DNA from 3 places in the Serratia marcescens subsp. marcescens ATCC 13880 genome. Region 3 is predicted to be linked to each of the others. Evidence: predicted binding sites of a transcription regulator. Region 3 holds the regulator's gene; each other region holds the start of a gene.
The links. The regulator LexA, encoded in region 3, represses DNA repair genes until DNA is damaged. The targets are predictions, from matches to a motif close to TNCTGTATGTACATACAGNA.
Positions count from the first base shown of each region.

Region 1 (3,277 bases), 730 kb from region 3:
GCCGGCATGGTGGCTGGGGTGATCGTTAACCGCACCCAGCAAGAGATCCCGAACGCAGAAACCATGAAAAACACCGAAAGCAAAGCGGTGCAGATCGTGGTGGACGCCGCCCGCCGTCTGCTGTAATCGCCTCCCCTCAACGGGCCGCCGACGCGCCTGTTGAGGTTTGTCATCAACCTCATGCCATTGCCGGGTTTGCAAAGAGCTGCGGATAACAAACAGGGAAAATCAATTCATTGATTTTCGGCTGATGACCACAAAGGAGGAAAAACCGCGTTTTTTCCTCCTTTGTCAACGAACTGAACGGGCCGCCGACGCGGCCCGTTTTTCCATTTGCGGCTAATCTGTTACGGTGATACTCCTCAGCGCTGCGCCGATGGCTGCCGCGCGTTGTCATAACAAAAACAACGAGGACGTTTATGACCGCCCAGATCCTGCTTCATCCTTCGCTTGCGCCGCTCGACGGCGGCATTAACTTCCGTGACTTCGGCGGCAACGGCGTGGCCGACGGGCGCCGCATCAAACGCGGCCTGCTGTTCCGCTCCGGTTCTCTCGAGCGGCTGACGGAAAACGACTGCACTTTCCTCGCTGGAGTGCCAGTGCGTTCGGTGCTGGACTACCGCGATGCCGACGAGGTGCAGGCCAAACCGGATATTCTGTGGAATGGCGCCGACTATCACCATGTGCCGGCCAACCCGCTGAGCAGCGAAGTTAACGCCAACCTGGAAAAGCTCACCAACGAAACGCTGGCCGCTTTCGACGCTCGGGCGTTCATGCTGGAGCTGTATCGCCGTCTGCCGTTCGGCAATGCGGCCTATCAGCGGCTGGCGCAGCTGTTGAGCAACCCTGGCGGCGGCGCGATCGTGCAACACTGCGCGGTCGGCAAGGATCGCACCGGGGTCGGTTCGGCGTTGGTGCTGTTCGCGCTGGGGGCCGACGAAGCGACGGTGCTGGAAGACTATCTGCTGACCGAAACCACGCTGGCCACTTTCCGCGAACAGATGCTGGATCAGCTCTCTATCAAGCTGAATGCGGCGGCGCTGGAGCAATTCGCCTACGTGCTCAGCGCGCGCGAGGAGTTCCTGATGACGGCGCTGGGCTGCATCCGCCGGCAATACGGCTCCACCGACCGTTGGCTGGAAGCGGAATACGGCCTGGGCGCGGCCCAGCGTGAAGCACTGCAGGCATTCTACCTCGAGTAAATTGCCGCGTGTTTAGCCGGGGTTTAACTCGCCCCGGCTTATCCTAGGCGGCGAACCATCGCGTATCAGGAGCCCCGTATTGAGCCTCAATGACGTTATCAACTGGGTCAGCGATGTCGTGCGTCAGCACGAAGGCTGGGCCATTCCCATCATTTTCTTCCTGGCGTTCGGCGAGTCGCTGGCGTTTTTGTCGCTGCTGCTGCCGGCCACGGTGATCCTGCTGGCGCTGGGCGCGCTGATCGGCGAAAGCGGCATCGCCTTTTGGCCGATTTGGGCCGCCGCCGCCGCCGGGGCGTTTTTCGGCGACTGGCTCTCTTACTGGATCGGCTATCACTATCAGGATCGCGTGGCCCATATGTGGCCGCTGTCGCGCAATCCGCAGCTGCTGGCGCGCGGCCACGCCTTCTTCGAGCGCTGGGGCGTGCTGGGCATTTTCATCGGCCGCTTCTTCGGCCCGCTGCGCGCCGTGGTGCCGCTGGTGGGCGGCATTTGCGGCATGCCGCAGCGCTATTTCCAGCTGGCCAACGTCACGTCGGCGATGATCTGGGCGTTTGGCATTCTGGCGCCGGGGGCATTCGGCATCCAGTGGCTCAGCCAGTGGCTGGGCTGATTTCTCGCTAAATTGCGCAGCGCCGCGCAATATTGTGCGCGGCCGGCAAAATCAGGCTGGACATCCATACAGCCTCCCCTTAACGTGACGGGCAATGGGCGAGCAAAACGCCGCAACGGCTAGGTGCAACAGGAGGCAGGGTGGATACCAGTCTGATTTATGGGATTGGCGGCGTCGCGATCGGCATGCTGTTGGGGTGGCTGATCGCCAGTCTGCGGGTGCAGCAGACGCATGCGCAACATGAAACCGAACTGCGGTTGCTGGAGCAAGCGTTGCAGCAGGCGCAGCAGGAAACGGCCGTGCGGCAGGAAACGCTACAGCGCCACGAGCAGCAGTTGCGCCAGAGCGAGCTGGAGCTGCGCAATCTGCACAGCCAACTGGCGGCCGGGCATGAGAAGCTGCAACAGCTCACCCATTGGCGCAACGAATGCGAGCTGCTCAACCAAGAGCTGCGCGCCCAGCGCGAGGTTAACAGCGCGCAGGAGGCTGAGCTGCGCGAAGTCACCATCCGTCTGGAAGAGACGCGCATGGCGGCGGAGGAGAAACAGCGTCTGCTGATCAACAGCGAACAGCGCCTCACCACCCAGTTTGAAAACCTCGCCAACCGCATTTTTGAACACAGCGGCCGCAAGGTTGACGAGCAAAATAAGCAAAGCCTGGATCGTTTACTGCTGCCGTTGCGCGAACAGCTGGACGGTTTTCGCCGTCAGGTGCAGGACAGCTTCGGCCAGGAAGCGCGGGAGCGCCACACGCTGACGCATGAGATACGCAATCTGCAGCAGTTGAACGCACAGATGGCGCGTGAGGCGATCAACCTCACCAAGGCGCTGAAAGGCGACAACAAAACGCAGGGCAACTGGGGCGAGGTGGTGCTGAGCCGGGTGCTGGAGGCCTCCGGTCTGCGCGAAGGGCATGAGTATGAAACGCAGGTCAACGTGCGGGTGGATCATCAGAGCCGCATGCAGCCTGATGTGATCGTGCGCCTGCCGCAGGGCAAGGATGTGGTGATCGATGCCAAGATGTCGCTGATCGCCTACGAGCGCTATTTCAACGGCGAGGATGAGGCGGCGCGCGAAGCGGCGCTGAGCGAACATATTGCCTCGCTGCGCGGCCACATCCGCATGCTGGGCCGCAAGGACTACCAGCAGCTGCCGGGGCTGCGTTCTCTGGACTATGTGCTGATGTTCATTCCGGTCGAGCCCGCCTTCCTGCTGGCTATCGATCGCGAGCCGGAGCTGATCAGCGAAGCGCTTAAGCACAACATCATGCTGGTCAGCCCGACCACGTTGCTGGTGGCGCTGCGTACCATCACCAACCTGTGGCGCTATGAGCATCAGAGCCAGAACGCCCAGCGTATCGCCGATCGCGCGGCGAAACTGTATGACAAGATGCGGCTGTTCGTGGACGATATGTCCGCACTGGGGCAGAGCCTGGACAAGGCGCAGGGCAGTTATCGTCAGGCGAT
Region 1 is NZ_CP071238.1:240,364-243,640, forward strand. It holds gene udp (uridine phosphorylase) at 1-126, shown strand, start outside; gene J0F90_RS01100 (tyrosine-protein phosphatase) at 420-1,202, shown strand; gene J0F90_RS01105 (DedA family protein) at 1,282-1,812, shown strand; gene rmuC (DNA recombination protein RmuC) at 1,953-3,277, shown strand, end outside.
Region 1: a site for LexA is predicted at 1,867-1,886, ahead of rmuC (DNA recombination protein RmuC). Genes of this name have one in related genera too.

Region 2 (3,277 bases), 1.4 Mb from region 3:
GCCCGCTGGAAGTGCTGCTGACCATGACCGAAGAAGCCGGCATGGACGGCGCCTTCGGGCTGCAGCCGAACTGGCTGCAGGCGGACATCCTGATCAATACCGATTCCGAAGAAGAAGGCGAAATCTACATGGGTTGCGCCGGCGGTATCGACTTCATCACCACCCTGCCGCTGCAGCGCGAAGCGGTGCCGGCCGGTTACCAAACCCTGAAGCTGACCCTCAAGGGCCTGAAAGGCGGCCATTCCGGCGCCGAGATCCACGTCGGGCTGGGCAACGCCAACAAACTGCTGGCGCGCTTCCTGTTCGCCCATGCGGCGGCGCTGAACCTGCGCGTGCTGGACCTGAACGGCGGCACCCTGCGCAACGCCATCCCACGTGAAGCCTCCGCGGTGGTAGCGGTGCCGGCGGACAAGGCCGACGCGCTGAAAGCGCTGAGCCAGGAGTTCCTGGCCGTGCTGCAGAACGAACTCTCCGCCAAAGAGAAGAACATCACCGTGCTGCTGGAGCCGGCCACCAGCGCTTCGCAGGCGCTGAGCGCCGACAGCCAGCAACGCTTCCTGGCGCTGCTGAACGGCACGCCGAACGGCGTGATCCGCATGAGCGACGCGGTCAAAGGCGTAGTGGAAACCTCGCTGAACGTCGGCGTGGTCACCACCAGCGAAAATGAAGCGGAAATCATCTGCCTGATCCGCTCTCTGATCGACAGCGGCAAAGATTACGTGGTCGAGATGCTGACCGCGCTGGGCCAGCTGGCCGGCGCCAAGGTGGCGCCGAAGGGCGGTTACCCGGGCTGGCAGCCGGACGCCGACTCGCCGGTGATGCACCTGGTGCGCGAGCTGTATCAGGATCTGTTCAACAAGACGCCGAACATCATGGTGATCCACGCCGGCCTGGAATGCGGTCTGTTCAAAAAGCCGTATCCAAACATGGACATGGTATCGATCGGGCCAACCATCACCGGCCCGCACTCGCCGGATGAGCAAGTGCATATCGAAAGCGTCGGCCTGTACTGGAAGCTGCTGACCTCGCTGCTGAAAGCGATCCCTGAGCGCGCGTAATCTGCGCGCTTAACGCAAAAAGCCGGCGACTCGCCGGCTTTTTTATTCCCAAGGCAGCGCCAGCTGCCGCTCCAGCTGCGGATCGAGCAGCGTCACATGCAGCCCCACCAGCCGCACGCCGCGCCCCTCGCGCCGCTCGCGCCACGCCTGCCGCGCCACCGCCAGCAAATCCTGCCGGTTCAGCACCGGGAACACGTGCTCCTGGGTGGTTTGCTGAAAATCCTGAAACTTCAGCTTCACGCCCTGCCGGGCGATGTGCAGATCCGGCTTCACCTTGCGCAGCCGCATCTCCAGCTCGGGATAGAGTTTGTCGATAATCAGCGTTTCGCAGTCTTCCCAGTCGTGAATATCCTCCGCCAGCGTGCGCTCCACCCCCACCGATTTGCGCAGCCGCTCAGGAGAGATTTCGCGCCGATCGATGCCCTGACAGCGCTCCCACAGCACCCGGCCGAACTTGCCGAAGCGCTTGAGCAACTGCGCCAAATCGTATTGCTGCACGTCGGCGCAGGTGATAAGCCCCACTTCCTCCAGCCGCTTGGCGGTCACCTTGCCGACGCCGGGGATCTTGCTGAGCGGCAGCTGCTGCAAAAACGCCGGCACCTGCGCCGGCGTGATCACGTATTGCCCGTTCGGCTTGTTCATCTCGGAGGCGATTTTAGCGAGAAACTTGATTGGCGCGATGCCGGCCGACGCGGTGAGGTTCAGCTCGTCGGCGATCGCCTGACGGATTTCCTGGGCGATCAGCGTCGCCGAACCGTTGCATTGCGGGCTGTCGGTCACGTCGAGGTAGGCCTCGTCGAGCGAAAGCGGCTCGATCAACGGGGTATAGCGGGCAAAGATTTCACGGATGTGCTGCGAAGCTTCTTTGTAGGCCGCCATGCGCCCCGGCAGCAGGGTGAGATGCGGGCACAGTTTGAGCGCCATCGCCGTGGACATGGCGCTATGCACGCCGTAGCGCCGCGCCGGGTAGTTGGCGGTGCTGATCACCCCGCGGCGATCGGCGCTACCGCCAATCGCCAGCGGGATATCGCGCAGGCTGGGATCGTCGCGCATCTCCACTGCCGCGAAGAAGCAGTCCATATCGACATGAATGATTTTACGCATCGCACCCTCCAACAATACTGTATAAGTATACAGCCAGGTACCAAAAGCTCAAGGCCGCAGGCTTCGAGGAAAGCGGCGTTTCTGACAGATATTTCCGCGTTGTTAAAAAAGCTTAATTTTTCAATAGTATGATTTCCGCCATCCCGTGCGGCTCACCACAACGATAACGACAAGGTACCCTACATGATCAGATTTTCTCATTTGCTGCTGGCTTCCGCGCTGTCGCTGAGCGCGCTGGCGGCCAGCGCCGCCGCCGGTCATGCGCCGGCGATCGTCGCCCATCGCGGCGGCACCGCCGATGCGCCGGAAAACACTCGCATCGCCATCGAAACCGCGCTGAAAAACGGCGCCGACGCCATCTGGATCACCCTGCAAGCATCCAAAGACGGCGTCATCGTGCTGTATCGCCCCTCGGATCTGAAGGCGCTGACCAATCGGCAGGGTCCGGTTTCTGCCTATACCGCCGCGCAGCTGGCCAAGACCGACGCCGGTTGGGCGTTCGCCAAAGGCGATGCGCATCCGTTCCGCGGCCAGGGTATCGGCATTCCGCGGCTGGATGAGGTGTTGAAGGCCTTTCCGCGCGTGACTTTCTATCTGGACATCAAATCCCCGGATGCCGATCCGGCGCAGTTTGGCCAGGCGCTGCTGGCGACGCTGGAAAGCACCGACAGCCTGAATCGCACCCGCGTCTACTCTACCGACGCCAAATACCTGCAGGCGCTGCCGCCGGCCGTCCCGCGCTTCGAAAGCCGCGACGAAACCCGCACGCTGCTGGCCAACGTCACCATGGCGCACCAGTGCGATGTCAAACCGGACAACCGGCAGCCGCGCTGGTACGGGCTGGAGCTGAAGCGCGAGGTGGAAGTGGTGGAGAAGTACACCCTCGGCGAAGGGCGGTCGAAGGCGTTTCTGACCTGGGATAAAGAGTCGATGGATTGTTTCCGCTCGCAGGGCCCGGCGCACATCATTCTGTTCGGCGTCAACACGCTGCAGGCGTATCAGCAGGCGCTGGCGCTGGGCGCCGACGGCGTGATGGTCAACTCGCCGGCCGAGGCGAAAAGTTTCCGCAAGGCGAAATAAAAAAACCCGGCCAGGGCCGGGTTTTCACTTCGCTA
Region 2 is NZ_CP071238.1:940,516-943,792, reverse strand. It holds gene pepD (beta-Ala-His dipeptidase) at 1-1,058, shown strand, start outside; gene dinB (DNA polymerase IV) at 1,101-2,162, opposite strand; gene J0F90_RS04370 (glycerophosphodiester phosphodiesterase family protein) at 2,346-3,242, shown strand; gene nqrM ((Na+)-NQR maturation NqrM) at 3,275-3,277, opposite strand, start outside.
Region 2: a site for LexA is predicted at 2,178-2,197, ahead of dinB (DNA polymerase IV). Genes of this name have one in related genera too.

Region 3 (3,277 bases):
CGGTAGCCATGCGGCGCAGCGACACGGTGTTGGAGAAGCGTACGAAGCTGTCGCGGCCGAGCCACAGCACGGCGAAGAATTTCTGCACGCCGTTCAACAGACGCAGGTGCGGCGTGCCGTGGCCTTCGCGGCCCGGCGAGCGGCCGAACATGACCGAAACAGGCAGCATTTGAATGTCGAGATCCGGGTTGCTGCGATGCAGATCCAGATAGTCGTGGAACAGCTTTACCGACTCTTCTTTCGGGGTGTAGTAGCGGAACACGCGCGGGCCGTCGTGAATGAACACGTAGCTCGGCAGCACGGTGCCGTCGATCTCCAGCGAGTTGAGCGGATCGGGCAGATCCTGCGCCAGGCACTGGGTGCGCAGCGTCAGCAAATCCGCCTTGGAATTGTAAGGTAAAACATACAAAATCGGCCGTGAGGGATCCAACCCTAGCTCGGTAACCGGATCTGAAGGGATGACCTTACTTCTTACCAACAATTTAAGTGGTAAATTCAATATTTTATAATAAATTTTACGCCAACCTGACATAACAACGTGAAGCCTCTTGTTAGCAATGCGCCGCAAGCATACCAGAAACCGGGTAGCAGATCTGTGGTGTTCGAAAACCGAGAGCCGTCAGCGCGGACTGTTCTAGACTCTTTTTATTATGACCGACCTCTGAGAAAGGCACGAAAACATGGCAAACCAAGCAACCGGACTGACCCGCATCATCAAGGCCGCCGGCTATTCCTATAAAGGGCTATCCGCCGCCTGGCAGCACGAAGCGGCTTTCCGCCAGGAACTGGTGGTCACCCTTCTGGCTATCATACTGGCTGTCTGGCTGGATGTGGGTGCGATAGCGCGCATTTTATTGATCGGATCGGTAGCGCTGGTGATGATCGTCGAGATCCTGAACAGCGCGATCGAGGCGGTGGTGGATCGCATCGGCAGCGAACATCACGAGCTGTCCGGGCGGGCCAAGGACATGGGATCGGCGGCGGTGTCGCTGGCGATCGCGCTGGCGCTGTTCGTTTGGGGCACGGTCCTATGGCAGCATTTCGGCTGACGAAAAGCGCCTACTGACTGATTTTTATTTATTCTTCGGTTCCCAATCCGCGCTTACCTGTATATACTCACAGCAAGACTGTATAAACAAACAGGGGGCGGAATGAAAGCACTAACTACCAGACAGCAAGAGGTCTACGATCTGATTCGCGAGCACATTTCGCAAACGGGCATGCCGCCAACGCGTGCCGAGATCGCGATGCGTCTGGGGTTCCGTTCGCCTAACGCCGCCGAAGAACACCTGAAGGCGCTGGCACGCAAAGGCGTGATCGAAATCGTCTCCGGTGCCTCGCGCGGTATCCGTCTGCTGATGGAAGAAGAAGAAGGGCTGCCGCTGATCGGCCGCGTCGCCGCCGGCGAGCCGCTGCTGGCGCAGCAGCACATCGAAGGGCACTACCAAGTGGATCCTTCCCTGTTTAAACCGAGCGCCGATTTCCTGCTGCGGGTGAACGGCATGTCAATGCGCGACATCGGCATTCTGGACGGCGATCTGCTGGCGGTGCACAAAACGCAAGACGTGCGCAACGGCCAGGTCGTGGTGGCGCGGATCGAAGACGAAGTGACGGTCAAGCGCTTGAAAAAGCACGGCAATGTGGTTGAACTGCTGCCGGAGAACAACGAATTCCAACCGATAGTGGTCGATCTGCGTCAGCAGAATTTCACTATCGAAGGGCTGGCGGTCGGCGTGATCCGCAACGGCGACTGGATTTAATCGCCGGCCCATCACCGCCGCTCCCTGTATCAATCGCCCCTGTTTTGGGGCGTTTTTGTTTCTGACCTCGCCCTTTGTCACTCAGTCACAGGAACATCCCATCATGCGCCTGATTTCCGCCTTCACCAGCGACACCGATAAAGCCCTGTGGCGCCTCGCCCTGCCGATGATCTTCTCCAATATTACCGTGCCGCTGCTCGGGCTGGTGGACACCGCGGTGATCGGCCACCTCGACAGCCCGATCTACCTGGGGGGCGTGGCGATCGGCGCGGTGGCGACCAGCTTCCTCTTCATGCTGCTGTTATTCCTGCGCATGAGCACCACCGGCCTCGCGGCGCAAGCGCTGGGGGCACAGAACCCGCAAGCGCTGGCGCGCGCCTTTATGCAACCGCTGCTGCTGGCGCTGTTGGGCGGCGCGGCGATCGTCCTGCTGCGTTATCCGCTGATCGAACTGGCGCTGCGGATCGTCGGTGGCGATGGCGAGGTGCTGGAACAGGCGCGGCGTTTTCTTGAGATCCGCTGGTTAAGCGCCCCGGCGGCGCTGGCCAATCTGGTGCTGCTGGGCTGGCTGCTCGGCGTGCAGTACGTGCGGGCGCCGGTGATCCTGCTGATCGTCGGCAACCTGCTGAACATCGTGCTGGATATCTGGCTGGTGATGGGCCTGGGCTGGAACGTGCGGGGGGCGGCGGCGGCAACCGCCATCGCCGAATACGCTACGCTGCTGCTCGGGCTGTGGTTGGCGTGGCGGGTGATGCGCCTGCGCGGTATTACCCTGCAGATGCTGCGCCAGGCCTGGCGTGGCGATCTGCGTCGCCTGCTGGCGCTCAACCGCGACATCATGCTGCGTTCACTGTTGCTGCAACTGTGCTTTGCGTCGTTGACCATTTTCGGCGCTCGCCTGGGAAGCGAGGTGGTGGCGGTCAATGCGGTATTGATGAATCTGCTGACGTTCACCGCCTATGCGCTCGACGGTTTTGCTTATGCGGTGGAGGCTCATTCGGGCCACGCCTACGGCGCCCGGGACGACAGCCAACTGCGCAAGGTGTGGCACGCGGCCTGCAGGCAGGCAGGGCTGGTCGCGTTGGCCTTCGGCCTGGCGTATGCCGTTACCGGCCAGCAGATCGTGGCGGCATTGACCTCTTTGCCGGAACTGCGTGCGTTGGCCGCCCATTATTTACCCTGGCAGGTCATTCTGCCGCTGGTCGGGGTATGGTGCTATTTGCTGGACGGCATGTTTATCGGCGCCACGCGCGGCGCCGAGATGCGTAACAGCATGGCGGTGGCCGCTGCGGGATACGGTCTGGCGCTGTTCAGCGTGCCGCTGCTAGGCAACCACGGGCTCTGGCTGGCGCTGGCGGTGTTTCTGGCGCTGCGCGGCCTGGCGTTGGGCTGGATTTGGCACCGTCATCAGGTGCGCGGCAGCTGGTTTGCTGCACGCTAGGTCGAACGCTTTGTTGGGTTATTTATTAATTTATCTTATGTTTTATTCATGTTTGCTTACATGTTTTCAGTCCAGA
Region 3 is NZ_CP071238.1:4,629,287-4,632,563, reverse strand. It holds gene plsB (glycerol-3-phosphate 1-O-acyltransferase PlsB) at 1-532, opposite strand, end outside; gene J0F90_RS22165 (diacylglycerol kinase) at 681-1,049, shown strand; gene lexA (transcriptional repressor LexA) at 1,152-1,760, shown strand; gene dinF (MATE family efflux transporter DinF) at 1,864-3,201, shown strand.